One region of the Achromobacter sp. NPDC058515 genome, then DNA from elsewhere that is predicted to be linked to it. Evidence: predicted binding sites of a transcription regulator. Region 1 holds the regulator's gene; each other region holds the start of a gene.
The links. Region 1 encodes FliA, which starts transcription of late flagellar genes. Its sites were predicted from a motif close to CTAAAGTTTNNNNNNNNNNNGCCGNTA; they were not measured.
Positions count from the first base shown of each region.

Region 2: a site for FliA is predicted at 3,886-3,912, ahead of ACFWP0_RS26915 (FlxA-like family protein). Genes of this name have one in related genera too.
Region 3: a site for FliA is predicted at 1,688-1,714, ahead of ACFWP0_RS25080 (flagellar protein FlaG). Genes of this name have one in related genera too.

Region 1 is NZ_JBHXNI010000008.1:237,952-243,799, forward strand. It holds gene ACFWP0_RS16290 (methyltransferase regulatory domain-containing protein) at 1-1,393, opposite strand, end outside; gene ACFWP0_RS16295 (RNA polymerase sigma factor FliA) at 1,550-2,305, opposite strand; gene flhD (flagellar transcriptional regulator FlhD) at 2,756-3,058, shown strand; gene flhC (flagellar transcriptional regulator FlhC) at 3,091-3,672, shown strand; gene motA (flagellar motor stator protein MotA) at 3,791-4,666, shown strand; gene motB (flagellar motor protein MotB) at 4,678-5,667, shown strand; gene ACFWP0_RS16320 (response regulator) at 5,670-5,848, shown strand, end outside.
Region 2 is NZ_JBHXNI010000021.1:9-5,856, reverse strand. It holds gene greA (transcription elongation factor GreA) at 1-170, opposite strand, end outside; gene ACFWP0_RS26925 (methyl-accepting chemotaxis protein) at 834-2,453, shown strand; gene ACFWP0_RS26920 (solute carrier family 23 protein) at 2,504-3,817, opposite strand; gene ACFWP0_RS26915 (FlxA-like family protein) at 3,954-4,376, shown strand; gene ACFWP0_RS26910 (ABC transporter substrate-binding protein) at 4,500-5,825, shown strand.
Region 3 is NZ_JBHXNI010000017.1:144,131-149,978, reverse strand. It holds gene fliD (flagellar filament capping protein FliD) at 1-1,098, opposite strand, end outside; gene ACFWP0_RS25080 (flagellar protein FlaG) at 1,243-1,620, opposite strand; gene ACFWP0_RS25075 (IclR family transcriptional regulator) at 1,762-2,499, shown strand; gene ACFWP0_RS25070 (acyl-CoA dehydrogenase family protein) at 2,533-3,699, opposite strand; gene ACFWP0_RS25065 (CaiB/BaiF CoA transferase family protein) at 3,699-4,928, opposite strand; gene ACFWP0_RS25060 (Bug family tripartite tricarboxylate transporter substrate binding protein) at 4,928-5,848, opposite strand, start outside.

The sequences.
Region 1 (5,848 bases):
CAAGCGGCGGCGTGACGGGATGGTGCCAGAAATTGTGCATGCCGACCTGGCAATCTTTCTTGCCGACCTCCCGCATCAACTCCAGTGCGCCGGCGATGAGCCTGGGCCTTGTTTCCGGGGCAAGGTAGGGCGAAGCCTCCAGCCGGTAATGCAAGGCGCTGCCCTGAACCAGCGTGATCAGATGCATGTATGCAGCGTTGGCAAGGTCATCCCGCGTGGCGCCCGGGGCGTGCGGTTCGATGATGGCCAGGAGGTCATTGAAGGAAAGCGAGCGCGGCCAGACGCCGGCCAGGGCGTCGATGATGCCGATCATGGCTGGGTCTTTCGTGCTGAGGGTGGCGCCGTTGGGAGTGCGGTAATGCGCATGCCCCGAAGACGCGCCCGCGGCCGGCGGCGCCGCTTCCAGGTGCGTGGCAAAGTGCATTTCCTTGAACGCGTTGCCTTCAGGCTGCTCCAGCATCTGTTCCGCGCGCTCGGCATGAACCAGCAGGCTCTTGCGGAAAGTGCGGCCCACGGCGAAATCCAGGTATTGCTCGCGCATTTCGCGGCCGGCGTTTGCCGACAGGGAATTTAGCCCCACCGCGACTCGCGTTCCAAACGTGGAAGAGAAAGTCAGTTGCGGTTCGGCATCGGTGACATACGCCAACCCTGCTTGTTGCGCCGCAGCGGCGAACTCCAGGAAGTAGCAAGGCGTATTGATGGTCTCAAGATATTCGTGCAGCAGGTAATGGTCCGTCTGGCCGCGCAGCTTGCGCGCGGCTTCCTGCAGTGCGGACTGCAAGGGATTGTTCTGCCAGAGGCCATTTTCGATCAGGTCCAGCATGTCCTTGGCCCGCGCGAGTTTCTGCTGCGGGGTTTCGGCGCCGAAACTGTTCAAGATCATGGCATCGCGAATGACGTCCGACGCCTTCCAGCCGGGATACGTGTTGTAACTGATATAGGCAACACCATTCGGCGCCAGGTTTTCGCGGCAGATCCGGAATATGGCGTCGCGCACCTCCGGCGGCACCCAGCTGAAAACCCCGTGGCAGATGATGTAGTCGAACGTCCCGAAATCCGCGGTTATGTCGGTCAGGCTCATCGCCCGGAGATCGAGATTGCGCGCGCCGGCTGTTTCGGCGATGCGCCGGCCGGCCTCGATTTGCTGGGGCGCGAGATCGATGCCCACGACCGTCGCTCCGGGGTGGGCGAGCGCAAAGGGAAGCAGGTTGCCGCCCGCGGCGGAGCCCAGCTCCAGGACTTTCGCATTTTCCAGGGGGGGCGTATCCAAGCCGTAGAGACCCGCGACCGCGCGGAGATTGCCCGGCGACGTGTACGAGAACGGGTTGGAAATATAGGGGGTTTCGTCGTAAGCGTCTGAGATCGCCTGCGTCAAATGATCGGGTGCGGTCATTGCGAATTCCAGGGGTGGGGCGATGCGCTGCTGGCGAAGGCGGCCGCGCACGGATGTTGAATCGATGCGACAGGCTAGCAGTCGCCGGCGCGCGGCGAAGGCTCGAATAGCGTCCGATTTTCCGGGGAATTGTGCGCCCGCGCGCGGGCGAGGCGCCTAGATGATCTGCGCGATCTGCCCCTCCTGGGGCAGCTCCTGCCAGGCCTGGTCCTTCAGCTTCGCCCGGATCCGCGCCGTTGCCTGCGACCTCAGCTGGCATACCCGGGCCTCGGTCACGTTCATGATCGCCCCAATTTCCTTCAGGTTCAGCCCCTGCTCATAACAAAGCGACAGCAGCAGCTTTTCGCGGTCGGGCAGGGCGTCGATGGCGTGGATCAGCGCCTGGCGGAAGTCGCCCGCCAGCAGCGAGTCCAGCGGGTTGCCCCCGGCCGAACCGTGGTTCAGGGTGGCGGACCAGTCCGATTGGCCGGATGCCGAATCGGGTTCGGTCGTGAAATCTTCATAGTGGACGATCTGCACGCCCTGGGCGTCATGCAGGAGCGCCTGGTATTCATTCAGCGGGATCTCGAGCTGGGCTGCGATCTCGGCCTCCGTGGGCGCGCGCATCAAGCGCTGTTCCAGGTGCTGGATGGCCTGTTCGATCTTGCGCGCCTTGGTGCGGACGCTGCGCGGCAACCAGTCCTGGCCGCGGAGCTCGTCGAGCATCGCGCCACGGATGCGGGTCGTGGCGTAGGTCTCGAATTGAGCGTCGGCAGTTTCCTGGTAGCGGCGTACGGCGTCCAGCAGGCCGATCATGCCGGCCTGTATCAGGTCGTCGAGTTCAACGCTGGCCGGAAGCCTGGCGAGCAATTGCAGGGCCAGCTTTCGCACTAGCGGTGCATATTCGACCAGGCTGTCATCTGCGTGGGGCATTGCGGGAATGTCGGGCGGTGTCCATCGTGACGCCTTGTCGATTGTTGTCAATTTGCGACATTGTCGACAAGCGCGCGGCTGCGCTAAAGCTAGCAAGTTTTAGTGATCGGCAAGGTGCCATTGTCGGCACTGAACAGGGTTTCATTCGAAGAAGTACGCAATGTTTTGAATGCTTATTTGGCAAATTGGCGCAAATTTGTCACTAACTTGTATGTCAAGGTGTATCTAAACGGGCAAGTTGCGCAACATCAACAAAGATTTGTCATATAAGTCATAGAAAATGACATGACCTGTGGTAAATTTTACTTAAATTGCGAACAAATGATACATTTCGCATTAAAACAGGATGCAGCGGGCAGGCAGGCAACACACGTTGCCTGCGCCCTGGTTATCAAGCCCCTTCGGTGGGATAGGGATAGGGAGTTGGGCGTGCAACAAGTCGAAAATTCAATGCTGGCAGACATTCGCGAAGTGAATCTGTCCTATCTGTTACTTGCGCAGCGGATGCTGCGCGATGACTACGCTGCATCGATGTTCCGCTTGGGGTTCAGCAACGAAGTCGCTGACATCCTCATGCGTCTATCGCCGGCGCAACTGGTGAAGCTGGCCAGCTCCAGCTCGCTGCTGTGCCGTTTCCGCTTTGATGACTACAGCCTGTTGTCGGCATTGACCCACGACGTTCTGGGCGGTGCGCTTCAGCAAGCGCATGCGACGATCCTGCTGGCCAAGCAACCTGTTGAAGAATTGGCCTGACGGCCTGTGAATTCCACTCGGACATACGTGTAATGGCCTCCAAGAGCGTTTCTCAGGAAGCGGACGACATCCTGCTTGCCAGCTCCATGATTACCCTGGGCGCCCGGCTGCAGGTGCTGGAGGCTGAAACCAGCCTCAGCCACGACCGCCTGGCCCGCCTGTATCGCGAGATACGCGGTTGTTCGCCACCCAAGGGCATGCTGCCGTTTTCGGTCGACTGGTTCATGACCTGGCTGCCGAACATCCACTCCTCGCTCTTCTATAACGTGTATTCGTTCCTGAATGCGCGCACCAGCAGCAAAGGCATACGCGCCACGATCGACGCCTATCGCCTCTACCTTGAAAACGCCGGCCTGGACTCCACCGAAGCCGCCGAACCCGTCCTGAGCTTCACCCGAGCCTGGATGCTGGTGCGCTTCTTCGACAGCGGCATGCTGCAGCTCTCCGCCTGCCGCCAGTGCGGAGGCCATTTCATCGCGCATGCCCACGATCCGCAGTCGGATTTCGTGTGCGCCATCTGCAGGCCGCCACCTCGCGCGGGAAAGACCCGCGCGGCGGCCAAGGCGCGCGCCGGCAGTCGGCCCGCTCCCGTCGCGGATGCCGCCCGGCCCTGACCGGCGGCGTCCAAATACATCAAAAGCCCTGAAAAACTCCCCCTAACCCGCCTTTTTGGGTCGGGGGCGACAGGGGATCATTGACGCCGGTTTTAGACTTCGTTGGCAGGGGCCTGATGTGTTGATTGTTATCGGATTTCTTGTGGTGATCGTGTCGGTCGTCGGCAGCTTCATAGCGCTGGGCGGCCACTTGGGCGCGCTTTACCAGCCCTTTGAGCTGACGCTGATCTTCGGCTCGGCTTTTGGGGCATTCCTTGCCGGCAACAGCAAGAAGTCGCTGCTGCTGGTGAAGAAGGCGCTTCCCGACGCGCTGAAAAGCTCCCGCTACGGCAAGGACGTGTACATGGAGCTGATGGCGCTCTTGTACGTGCTGCTGAACAAGGCCCGGCGCGAAGGCCTGATGGCCATCGAATCGCACATCGAGGATCCGGCCTCCAGCCCGATCTTCAGCGAATACCCCCGTATCGCCAAAGACGCGAAGCTCATGGAGTTCATCACGGACTACCTGCGCATCATGATTAGCGGCAACATGAGCTCGTTCGAGATCGAGACCCTCATGGACGAGGAAATCGAAACCTACCGCCATGAGCGCCAGGTCCCCGCGCACGCCCTGCATCAGATGGCCGACGGCCTGCCGGCCTTCGGCATCGTGGCGGCGGTGCTGGGCGTGATCAAGGCGCTGGCCGCCGTGGACCAGCCCCCGGCGATCCTGGGCGACCTGATCTCCAAGGCCATGGTCGGCACCTTCCTGGGCATTTTGCTGGCATACGGCTTCGTGGGCCCGCTGGCCTCGCGTGTCGAGCGCCGCACGGATGAGGCCATGAAGGTGCTGGAATGCATCAAGACGACGCTGCTGGCCAGCATGAACGGCTATCCGCCCCAGCTGGCGGTGGAATTTGGCCGCAAGGTGCTGTTCTCGTCCGTGCGTCCGACCTTTGGTGAACTGGAAGAACACGTCCGGCAAACCAAGTCGACCGCGACCGGCAAGGCCTGACGGAGCGGCCCATGAGCACGGTAAACAATCACCGTGTGGTGATCCGCCGCAAGAAGGTCCAGGGCGGCGGGCACCACGGGGGAAGCTGGAAGATCGCCTACGCCGACTTCATCACGGCGATGATGGCGTTCTTCCTGGTGATGTGGCTGATCAGCATCGTACCGCGCGAAGAACTCAAGGGCATCGCGGAGTACTTCCGCATGCCCCTGCGCGTGGCGATCATGGGCGGTCCCAGCAATTCGGCAGAAACCAGCGCGGTGCCCGGCGGCGGGCAGGATCCCCTGCGCAGCGACGGCGATGTCCGGCGCGGGCAGGGCAACCGGGTTGAATCCCAGCCCATGGGCGACGCCGAGCGCCGCGAGCAGCATCGCCTGGAAAACCTGAAAAAGCGCCTCGAGAACGTCATCGAGACCAGCCCGGTCCTGAAGAGCTTCAGGCCGCAGTTGCTGATCGACCTGACCACCGAAGGCCTGCGCATCCAGATCATCGACAACCAGAATCGTCCGATGTTCGCCACCGGCCGCGCGGACGTGCAGCCCTACATGCGCGACATCCTGCGGGAATTGGGGCCGGTTCTCAACGAACTCCCCAACAAGGTCAGCATTTCGGGCCATACGGACGCCTCGCAGTATGCCCGGGGCGAACGCGCCTACAGCAACTGGGAGCTCTCGGCCGATCGCGCGAACGCCTCGCGCCAGGAATTGGTGGCCGGCGGCATGAACGAAAGCAAGGTCATGCGGATCCAGGGCCTGTCTTCCAGCATGAGCCTGGTTAAAGATGATCCGTATGCCGCCGTTAATAGACGTATCAGCCTAGTGGTGCTCAACCAGAGCACCCAGCGGCGCATCGAAAACGAGAACGCCGCCGCTGCGGACGTTAGCGCCAAGGATGCCCGCGAGGTGGGAACGGCAGTGGGCGCGGCGCAAGCCGCCGCCCAGGCCGCAACGGCAACCAAGCAAGGCGAGGCGGAGAGCACCCCGCCTGCTGAAGGGGTTCGATAGCAATGGCGGCAACGATTCTCGTGGCGGACGACTCTGCAACGATGCGGATGATCGTACAGGCGACGCTGACTGGCGCGGGCTGGAAGGTTCTGACGGCCGCGAACGGCCAGGAAGCGCTGGAGGTGGCCAAGAGCCATCCGGTGGACCTGGTCGTCAGCGACTGGAACATGCCCGTCAAGGG
Region 2 (5,848 bases), on a different contig from region 1:
AAGCCTTGGCGCTCGCGAGCGGCGTCGTATTCGGCATTTTCCGACAGATCACCCTGCGCGCGCGCCTCAGCGATGGCGTTAATCACGGCAGGACGTTCCACGGTTTTCAGCCGCTGGAGCTCTTCTTGCAAGCGCTCGGCCCCGCGCACGGTCAAAGGAATGGCAGACATGTCGTTTCCCAAACAAAAGTAGAAAAACGCCCCGACGGAGCGTTCTCGGTGAAGGTCGTAACCCTGGCGCTCGCTTGCCGTCGGATGCTTGTAACGTGACGGGCGGCGCGGACGACCAAAACAAAACCCCGGCTCGGGTCGGAACCGGGGCAATCAAGGTCATATTGTGGTCAAAGTCCACGGGAATTGCAAGCCACTGGAGAAAACGTCGTTTTCGACGCATTTCGACGCTGTAACCCGCTAAAACCCGCCATTTCATCCAGGATGCCAGAGAACCGGCGGGACTTGCCGCGCGCGCCGGGCGTCATCCGCATTATTTCCGCCCATATTGCGTTGCGGAAAAGATACTCGCGAATAGGCCATTCTGTTCGTCGCCCCCTGTTTACGCAAATAGCCAGCCGGCAATATCGATAAAACAGGTATAACTAACAAATTGAGTCATTAATAACAATTAAATACAAATAGGCCGAAAGCAGAGGTTTCTCTTCTTGGGCCCGGGGGGACACGGCGGACACCCGCCGTGAAATCGATTGATTTTGCGTGTTTGCAATTCTGGCGGGCGCATCGCAGCCACCCGGCACGACGTCCGCCTGTCCTCCGCGCGGCACGCGGCCCCGGCCCGTCCCCTGTGCGGCGGATCGCTTTCAAGAACGAGGAGCCCTCATGCTGGAAAAATTGAAAGTCCGTACGGGAATGCTGCTGGTGCTGGCGTGCTTCGTGACCGCCCTGGCGCTGGCATGCGGATTGAGCTGGATGAACGCTGAGCGCAGCATGACCGAGATCGAGGACCTGAACACCGTGGCGGTCCATCAGGTCGACCCGCTCTACGAGGCCAATGCCGCGCTGCTGCGGGCAAGGCTGGCGCTGGGCGCGGCCAATGCGGCGCTGCAGACGGGCGCCACGGAACAGGCCGCGACGGCCGAACAGGACGCCGCCAGTCAGCTCAAACTGGCGCGCGAACGGTTTGCCCGCTACATGGAAGTGCCCAAGAGCGAACGCGGCCAGGCCCTGGCGCTGACGCTGCAGACCCGCTACACGGAGTACACCGCGATACTGGACGCGCTGTCCGCCGCCATCAAGGAGCGCTCGCCCGCCAGGTATCAGCAGGACGAAGGGCGCGTGCGCCAGGCGGATGCGAATTTCATCAAGGACATGCAGGTCTTCCTGGCGCGGGTCCAGGAACGCAGCGACGGGGTGTTGGCGAGCTCGCAGAAGACCTATTCCACCGCGCGGATTTCGGCGATCGCCCTGCTTTCGGCCGCCCTGCTGCTGACGGCGCTGTGCTGGACCTTCATCCGGCGCGGCGTGCTGCTGCCCCTGCAGGAAGCGGGCAGGCACTTCGACCGCATCGCCGCCGGCGACCTGACGCAGCGGGTCGAGACCCGCTCCCAGAACGAGATCGGCGCCCTGTTCGCGTCGCTAAAGCGCATGCAGGAGGGCCTGACCCGGACCGTGACGTCCGTGCGCCACGGGGTCGAGGAAATCAATGTGGGCGCGGCGGAGATCGCCACCGGCAACGCCAACCTGTCCACCCGCACCGAACAGCAGGCGGCGGCGCTGGAAGAGACGGCCTCCACCATGGAAGAACTGGCCACCACCGTCAAGCAGAACGCCGAAAACGCGGCCCAGGCCAATCAGCTGGCCGCGGTCAGCATGGACGTGGCGCAGCGCGGCGGCCACAACGTCGGGCAGGTCGTGGCGACCATGCAAGGCATCTCGGACAGTTCGCGCAAGATCGCGGACATCGTGTCGGTGATCGACAGCATCGCCTTTCAGACCAACATCCTCGCGCTGAACGCGGCCGTCGAGGCGGCGCGGGCCGGGGAACAGGGCAAGGGTTTCGCGGTGGTCGCGGGCGAAGTGCGCACGCTGGCGCAGCGCGCCGCGCAGGCTGCCAAGGAGATCAAGGCGCTGATCGAAGCCTCGGCGGACACGGTGACCACGGGTTCCGCGCAGGTCGCCGCCGCCGGCCAGACCATGCAGGAGATCGTGGCTTCCGTTCAGCGGGTGGCGGACATCATGGGGGAGATTTCGGCGGCGTCGGCCCAGCAGGCCGGCGGCATCGACCAGGTCAGCCTGGCGATTTCGCAGATGGACGAGGTGACGCAGCAGAACGCGGCGCTGGTGGAAGAGGCCTCGGCCGCGGCGTCGGCGATGGAGGAACAGGCGCGGCGCCTGGCTGAGGCCACCGCCGTGTTCAAGACGCAGTCCGGGCAGGTGATCGAGGCGTCGCCCGAGCGGATTGCGCGGACGGCGCTGGCCGCGAGGCTGTCGCGCTCCTAGGCGCATCGGCCCTGGCCGGGGCGCGTGCGCGTCCCGGCCGGCCTGCGGATTTACGTCCCGCGGCGGCGCAGCAAGGCGTACAGGATGATGGCGCCGAAGGTGGCGGTGCCGATGCCGCCCAGCGTGAAGTTGCCCAGCTTGACGGTGAAATCGCCCGCGCCCAGCACCAGCGTGACCGCGGCCACGATGAGGTTGCGGTTGTCGCTGAAGTCGACCTGGTTGACCACCCAGATGCGGGCGCCGGCAACGGCGATCAGGCCGAACACCACGACCGACATGCCGCCCAGCACGGGCGCCGGGATCGTCTGGATCAGCGCGCCGAACTTGGGCGAGAAGCCCAGCACGATGGCGATCAGGGCGGCCACCACGAAGACGAGCGTGGAATAGATGCGGGTCACGGCCATCACGCCGATGTTCTCGGCGTAGGTCGTGACGCCGGTGCCGCCCACGGCGCCGGAGACCATCGTGGCCACCCCGTCGCCGACGAAGGCGCGGCCCAGGTAGCGGTCCAGGTCCCGCCCGGTCATGGCGCTGACGGCCTTCACGTGGCCCAGGTTTTCGGCCACCAGGATGATGGCGACCGGCACGATCAGGCCCATGGCTTCCGCCTTGAACACGGGCGCGGCGAATTGCGGCAGGCCGATCCAGGCGGCGGCCGATACGGCGGAGAAATCGATGGGCTTGCCGTAGCCTAGGCCATTGGCCAGCACCGCGTAAACCACGCAGGCCAGGATCAGGCCGACCAGGATCAGCAGGCGCTGCACCATGCCCCGGGTGTACACGGCGATGCCGCCCACGCACACGATGGTGACCATCGCCATGACGCTGTCAAAGCCCGAGGCGCCCATCGCGCCCTTGGCCGCGATGGGCGCAAGGTTCAGGCCGATCACGGCGACCACCGCGCCCGTCACCACGGGCGGCATGAGCGCGTCGATCCAGTTGGCCCCGCCCCCGGCGCGCGCGTTGACAATCCAGACGACCACGCCGATCAGCGTATAGGCCAGGCCGCAGGCGATGATGGCGCCCAGCGCCACCCCGATATTGGCGTTGGCGCCGCTGCCGGCATAGCCAGTCACCGCGATCACCCCGCCGATGAAGGCGAAGCTGGATCCCAGGTAGCTGGGCACGCGCCCGCCCACGAACAGGAAGAAGATCAGCGTGCCGATGCCCGACATCAGGATGGCGACGTTGGGATCGAAGCCCATGAGCAACGGCGCCAGCACGGTGGAGCCGAACATCGCAACCACGTGCTGGGCGCCCATGGCCACGTTCTTGGGCCAGGACAGCCTTTCATCGGGCGCGATGATGACGCCGGGCTCGGCGTCGTCCGCCAGGCGCCAGCGCGGAAAATAGGAATTGGACATGGATTCCCCGGTAGGTATTGGGTATGAGCGGGCGCCAGTGTAAATGGGGCCGCGAAGGGGCGGCAACGTTTAAGTTTCAGCCAAAGATGCCGTATCAGTGGAAACCCCAAATTCCATCCCGGCAGCAGGAGCAATCATGGCGACCAATCCCATCAGCGGCATCTCCCGGACCAACAGCCTGGCCGATCTGTGGGCCGAGCGCATCCAGGCCAACAAAGAGGCCAGGAATTCCACGAGCCAGGAGGCGACCTCGTTGACCGCGGACGGCAAGGTCCGCATCAACAATCCTGGGGGGATGGCCGCGGCCAGCGCCGCGGCAACCGAAGAGACCGACAACGACGACGAATACACCCGCCAGATCAAGGAACTGCAGAAGCAGCTCAAGCGGATCATGGACCAGATCGCCAAGGTCAAGGCCAGCGGAATGCCGGCTGAAATGAAGGCGCAGCAAGTGCTGGCGCTCAATGCCCAGGCGGTGCAGATCCAGGGGCAGATCGCTCAGGTGATGGCGCAGCAGGCCCGGGCCTCGCAGGGCGGCGGCGTGTCCGCCACGGCGTAGCGCGCGACGCGGACGCCTGCCCGAGGCGTCCGCGATGATGGACCGCATCAAAATTTCTGATTGGACGCCTGGCGGACCGCCCAGTACTGTCTCCGAACAAATCTAAAACCACGGAGACAAACCATGCACGCAATGCGCACAGCCCTTGCAGGGGCGCTGCTGGCCGTCTGCGCGGCGCCCGCCCTGGCAGGCACCGTCACGGTGATCACGTCGTTCCCCAAGGACCTGACCCAGGCCTACAAGACCGCGTTTGAAAAGGCCAACCCCGGCATCACGCTGGAGATCCTGAACAAGAACACCGTGTCCGGCATTGCCTATGTGCGCGAGACGCCCGCCGGCCAGCGGCCCGAGGTGTTCTGGGCCAGCGCGCCCGATGCCTTCGAGGTGCTGGGCCGCGACAAGCTGCTGGTCAAGTCGTCCGACGTGGCGAACAAGAACGTGCCGGACAAGATCGGCAACTACCCCATCAACGATCCCGGCGGCATGTATCTGGGCCAGGCGCTGGCGGGCTACGGCATCATCTACAACACGCGCTACATTGCGGCGCACAAGATTCCCGCCCCGGTGGAATGGAAGGACCTGCTGTCGCCGAAATGGTTCGGCCACGTAGGCATCACCTCGCCCTCGCGCTCGGGCACAATGCACCTGACGGTCGAGACCATTCTGCAGGGCGAAGGCTGGGACGACGGCTGGCGCACGCTCTTGCGCATGTCGGGCAACAGCAGCGCCGTCACCGAGCGCTCCTTCGGGGTGCCCGACGGCGTGAACAACGGCCAGTTCGGCGCCGGCCCGGTCATCGACTTCTTCGGCCTGTCCAGCAAGTACTCCAAGTTCCCGGTTGAATTCGTCTACCCCTCCGAAACCGCCATCGTGCCGGCCAACATCGCGCTCATCGAAGGCGCGAAGAACACCGAGGAAGGCAAGAAGTTCATCGCCTTCACGCTGAGCCAGGCGGGCCAGGAGCTGCTGCTGGAGCCGAAGATCTCCCGCCTGCCGGTGCTGCCCTACTCGGCGCTGGCCGGCAAGATTCCGCCGGGCTATCCCGACCCGGCCGAAATCGCCAAGCGCAGCAAGGTCCAGTTCGACGCCGACCTGTCCCAGTCGCGCTACTACGTCGTGCAGTCGCTCTACGACCAGACCGTCACGTTCCGGCTGAAGGAACTGCAGGCGGCCACCAAGGCCATCTACGACGCCGAAGCCAAGCTGGGCGACAAGGCCAAGAGCGGCCGAGCCGCGGAACTGCTGGACCAGGCGCGCAAGCTGGCCTGGGCGCCGCTCGTCGACGGCAAGAAGGCGGCGGACCCGGCCTTCCTGGCCATCTTTGCCGGCAACAAGAAGGACGCCGCCGTGAACCAGCAGATCACCCAGCTGGAAGGCGAGTGGAACGGCCGCGCCCGCGCCAACTACGAAGAAGCCGTGAAGCTGGCCAAAGCGGCCTCGGCGCTCTGAACGGCAAGGCGCGGACGGCGGCG
Region 3 (5,848 bases), on a different contig from region 1:
GCCGTTCGAGGCCAGGGCCTTGTCCAGCTTGACCTGGTCCAGCGTCAGCTGGCGGGTGCTTGGGTTCGTCGTGATGCCCAGGTCGGCCAGCGACCGCAGGGTGCCTTCGCCCGTCACGAACTGCAGCGCGCTGGTGAGCGACGACTGGATGCTGCGGGTCGTGCCGTCGCCGGTCAGCGGCTGGTTGGTGGCGGCGTCGGCGTCAAACGCCGTCAGGTTCTTGATCGTCGTTTGCAGCGTGTTGTAGGCGGTCACGAAGCCCTGGATCGCCTTGCTCGCCACCGAAGGATCGCTTTCCAGCTTCAGGGTGATCGGCTTGCCGGCTTCGGTCTTGGCGGTCAGGTTCAGCGTCACGCCGTCGATGGCGGTCGAAATGTTGTTGCTGCCGCTCTTGATCGTGATGCCGTTGATGTCGATTTCGGCGTCGGTGGCGGCGGTGGCCGTCATCTTGGCGCTGGTGTCGGCGGCGTCGGTGTTGTAGTTCAGGACGTCCTTGAGCGACTGGTCGCCCGTCACCGTGATGGACTTGACCGAAGCCTGCACGCCGGTGTTCTTGGCTGTCAGCATCAGGTAGCTTTTGCCGTCGCCGTCGGTGATGACGGTGGCGCGCACGCCCAGGGTATCGTCGGCGTTGACCGCCTTGACGATGCCGTTGAGCGAAGTGTCGTTCTTCAGGTCGACGGTCTTCTTGGTGCCGTCGGCCAGCTCGATCTGGAATGAACCGGTGGCGCCATTGGACGCCTTGCGGTCGGCCACGCTGCCCGATTGCAGGGTCTGCGAGGAAGCAACGCTGGTCACGTTGATCGTGTACTGACCCGCCACGGCGCCTTCGGCGGCCACGGTCGCGGTCAGGGCGTCGCCGCCGGTCACGCTGCCTTTCACGGCGCCCATCGTTTCGGGCTTGCCCAGGAGGGCGGCAGCCTTCTGCACGGCTTCCACGGCGCTTTTCAGCTGGCCGTAGGCCGTGACGCGGGTTTCAAAGCTGGTCTGGCGGCTGGTGTACAGCTCCAGCTTCTTTTCCTCGGCTGCCTGCAGCTTCGTGAGGATGTCTTCCAGGGGCAAGCCCGAAGTCGAACCGAGGTTGGTGATGGTGGCCATGTGAAATTCCTTCCTAGCGATGCGATTCTGTCAAAAATATGGTGCCGGCGATTGGCCGGGTAAGGGCATAAGGCGGGCCTAATTCGGCGGTTCTCTCACCGGGGGGCGCCAAAACATGTGACGAACGGTGTTTTAAGTGCCGGATCAGGCTGTTGTCTTGATGCCATTGCCTTGCATGTTCACGATCATTTTGGCGATTTTGAGCACGGTTTCGCTGGGGATCGTGCGTATTACGTCGCCAGATTCCGCGTCGACCACCGACACCACCACTTGGTGGACATTCGGGTCGATTTCGAACTGAAGCTGGGTGGACCAGGCCTTCATCTGGTCGTTGATTTCGTCCAGCGCCTTTTCCAGCGGCAGCTTTTGCGCATTGGATTGTTCCGAGGTGGCGCTGTCGGAGGCTCCGCTGTTCGTGCTCGCGGCTGCCGGCGTGGCGGTTGCTGACGGGTCTGGCGCGACGGGGGCAAGCGCGACCGGCAACGGTGCGAACGACGCGGGGGCTAACGGGGTTACGGCCATGATCACTCCAACGGCGAGGTGGGCGTCTCGGAGGAACGCGCTGTTTTCAGGGAATTCTCAGTTACCATAACGACATGGCCGCAGGGAACTTTAGCCCGGTGGATCCAGATGTTTCACGTGCTAAATAGTTCGGACCGGGCAATGAGTGTCAAGACGGCGCTGCGAGTTATCGAAATCATCGAAACCTATGCCCGCGAAAAGCGCGCGTTGCCCCTGTCGGAACTGGCCCGTCTGCTCGACGTCCCCGTTTCCAGCTGCCTGGCGCTGATCCGCACGCTCACCGGCCTGGGCTATCTCTATGAAACCGGGCGGCGCCAGGGCTATTACCCCACCGGGCGCCTCCTGGCGATGGCGCAGCGCATCGCGCGCGCCGACCCTGTTCTGGACCGCGTTTATCCCAGCCTCACTGAATTAAGGGACGCCACCCGCGAAACCATCGTTTTCGCCAAGCTGGCGTCGGACGGCCGCGTTGTCTACCTGGATGTGCTGGATTCGCCGCATACGATCCGATACGCGCCCGTAGCCGGCGAGTTCAAGGACGTTCACGCAAATTCCTTGGGAAAGGCGCTCATCTCGCTGCTGGACGAGCCGGCGCGCGAGGCCATGCTGGCCGGCATGACCATGACCCGCTACAACGACCGCACCCTGGTCACGCGGGAGGCCTTGCTGGACGACCTTCAGTTGTCGCGCCAAAGGGGCTGGTTCATGAACAGCGGGGAATCGATCGCCGACGTGGGCGCCATCGCCTGGCCCGTCACGCTGTCGGGCGAGCACTACGCCATTTCGGTGGGCGGCCCGATCTACCGGATCGAACCTCAGCAGGAAGCCTATGCCCGGATCCTGCGGGCGGCATGCACGGGGCTGGAGCAGCAGGCCTGATCCAGGCCCGCTCGCCCGCCGGCCAGGCCAGGTTCAGTAGGACTTCGGCAGTCCGAGCACCTTTTCGGCGATAAAGCACATGATCAGTTGCGGGCTGACCGGCGCGATGCGCGGGATGAAGCTCTCGCGCAGCAGCCGTTCCACATGGTATTCCTTGGCGTAGCCCATGCCGCCCAGCGTCATCACCGCCGTCTGGCAGGCGTTGTAGCCGGCTTCGGCCGCCAGGTATTTCGCCGAATTGGCGTAGGGGCCGCAGGGCTTGCCCGCGTCGTACAGGCTGGCCGCCTTGAAGACCATCAGGTCCGCCGCTTCCAGCTGCATCCAGGCCTGCGCCAGCGGATGCTGGATGCCCTGGTTCTGGCCTATCGGACGGCCGAACACGGTGCGCTCGCCGGCATACTTCACGGCCCGGTCCAGCGCCGCGCGGCCGATGCCCACCGCTTCCGCGGCGATGAGGATGCGTTCGGGGTTCAGGCCGTGCAGGATGTACTCGAAGCCCCGGCCTTCCTCGCCGATGCGGTCGGCCACCGGAATGCGCAGGCCGTCGATGAACAGCATGTTCGAATCCACGGCCTTGCGGCCCATTTTCTCGATCTCGCGCACTTCGATCTTTTCGCGGTCGAGGTCCGTATAGAAGAGCGACAGGCCCTGGGTGGGCTTTTCCACCTCGGCCAGCGGGGTGGTGCGCGCCAGCAGCAGCATTTTGTTGGCTACCTGCGCCGTCGAAATCCAGATCTTGCGGCCATGCACGACGTACTCGTCGCCCTGGCGCACGGCGCGGGTGCTGAGCTTGGTGGTGTCCAGGCCGGCGTCCGGCTCGGTGACGGCGAAGCACGCCTTCTCGCGCCCGGCGATCAGCGGTTCAAGCCAGCGGCTGCGCTGTTCGTCGCTGCCGAACACCACGACGGGATTCAGGCCGAAGATATTCATATGGACGGCGGAGGCGCCGGTGAAGCCGGCGCCCGAGGCGGCGATGGTCTGCATCATCAATGCGGCCTCGGTCATGCCCAGGCCGGCGCCGCCGTACTCCTGCGGCATGGCGATGCCCAGCCAGCCGTCGCGGGCCAGGTCGGCGTGCAGCGGTTCGGGGAAGCCGCCTTCGCGGTCGCGCTCCAGCCAGTATTCGTCGGGGTACCGGTCGCAGATGCGGGAGACGGCGTCGCGCAAGGCCAATTGCTCGGGGGTGAATTCAAAGTCCATCAGTCGTTTCCATCTTGGGTAATGCCACGGGCGACCATGGCGTCGATCCGGGCCGCGTCGTAGCCGGCCTCGGCCAGCACTTCGCGGCTGTGCTGGCCCAGCTTCGGGGCAGGCAGGCGTATGGATGTCGGGGTGCCCTCGTACCGGCCCAGCGGGGCCGTGGTGCGGATCCGGCCTTCCGAGGGGTGTTCCATTTCCTGGATGAAACCGGTGGCGGCCAGGTGTTCGTCCTGGAGCAGGCCGTCGATCGTATAGAGCTGCGAGGCGGGGATGTCCGCCCGCGCCAGATCGTCCAGCCACTCCTGGCTTGAGCGCGTGCCGATCACGTCGGCGACGAAGGCGTAGACCTCGCTGATGTTCGCGGCCCGCGCCCCATGCGTGCAAAAGCGCGTGTCTTGCGACAGTTCGGGCCGGCCGATCAGGCCGAAGAAATTGCGCCAGTGCTTGTCGTTGTAGATCAGCAGGCAGATATACCCGTCGGCCGTCGCATAGGGGCGGCGATGCGGCGCCAGCAGGCGCGCATAGCCGGTGGGGCCCAGCGGCGGTTCGAAGGTCGCGCCTCCCAGGTGATCGCCCAGCACCAGGTGGGCCATCCCTTCGAACATGGGGATCTCGACCTGCTGGCCGCGGCCGGTCGCCCGGGCGCTCAGCACCGCCGACACCAGCGCAATGCCCACGTGCAGTCCGACCGCGCGGTCGGCCAGGGTCAGCGGGGCGTAGCGCGGCACGTCGCCGCTTTGCTGGGCCGACAGCGCGGCGATTCCGGTCTGGCCCTGGATCAGGTCGTCGTAGGCGGGGCGTCCGGCATAAGGCCCGGCCTCGCCAAAGCCGTAAGCCCCCACGTATGCGATGCGCGGGTTGCGCGCCGCCACCGTCTCGTAGGACAGGCCCAGCCGCGCCATCGCCTGGGGACGGATGTTGTAGAGCAGGGCGTCGCAGCTTTCCGCCAGCTTGAGGCAGGCGGCCAGTCCCTCGGGCGTCTTCAGGTCCAGCACGATGGACCGCTTGTTGCGGTTCAGGTGCAGGTAGAGATGCCCCATGCCGGGGTTGCGCATGGGGCCGACGGCCCGCATGTTGTCGCCCGCCGGCGACTCCACCTTGATCACGTCCGCGCCCAGGTCGGCCAGGACCTGAGTAGCGTAAGGCCCCATGACGACCGAGCTCAGGTCCAGGATGCGCACGCCGCTCAAGGGGCCGGCGGAGCGCGTGTCGGGGGAGGGCTGCTCCATCATTGCTGTTCGATCCCCGCGTCGCGGATCAGCTTGCCCCACAGGTCGCGCTGCTCGCTGACGAACTGGGCAAACTCCTGGGGCGTGCCGGAAAATGCGTCGAAGCCCAGGCCGGCCAGGCGTTTCTTGACCTCGGGCTTGGCCACCACCTGGTTGATGGCGGCATTCAGCTTGGCAACGACCTCTGGCGGCAGGCCGGCCGGACCGAAGTAGCCGTTCCAGGAATTCAGGTCGAAGTCCTTCACGCCCGACTCGGCCATGGATGGCAGGTCCGGCACGATGGCGCTGCGCTCGGCGGTGGACACGGCCAGGGCGCGCAACTGGCCCGACTGCACGAAGGGCAGGCCGGAGGCCAGGTCGGTGAACATGAAATCCACCTGGCCGCCCACCACGTCGGTCAGGCTCTGGGGCGTGCCCTTGTAGGGGACGTGCAGGATGTCGATCTTGGCCCGGTTGGCCAGCGTGGCGCCGGCGACGATGCCCGTGCTGTTGCCGCTGGCGTAGGTAATGCGGCCCGGGTTCTTCTTTGCATCGGCCACCAGTTCGCCGACGTTCTTCCACGGGCGCTTGGGGTTCACGACCAGGATGAAGGGCAGGTTGCCGCCGCGGGCGACGGGAGTGAAGTCCTTGACCGGATCGTACGGCACATTCTTCATCAGCCAGGGGGCGGCCGAGTGCGAGGTATTGGTCGTGACGAACAGGGTGTAGCCGTCAGGCTTGGCGCGAGCCACGTAGCTGGCCGCGATGGTCGCGTTGGCGCCGGGCTTGTTTTCCACCACGACCTGCTGGCCCAGGATGGCCGACAGCTCGGATCCGAAGATCCGTCCCACGGCGTCCGTGCCGGAACCGGCGGGGAAGGGCACGATCAGCGTGATCGGCTTGGAAGGGTAGTCGGCGGCATGGGCGGCGGGCGCGGCCAT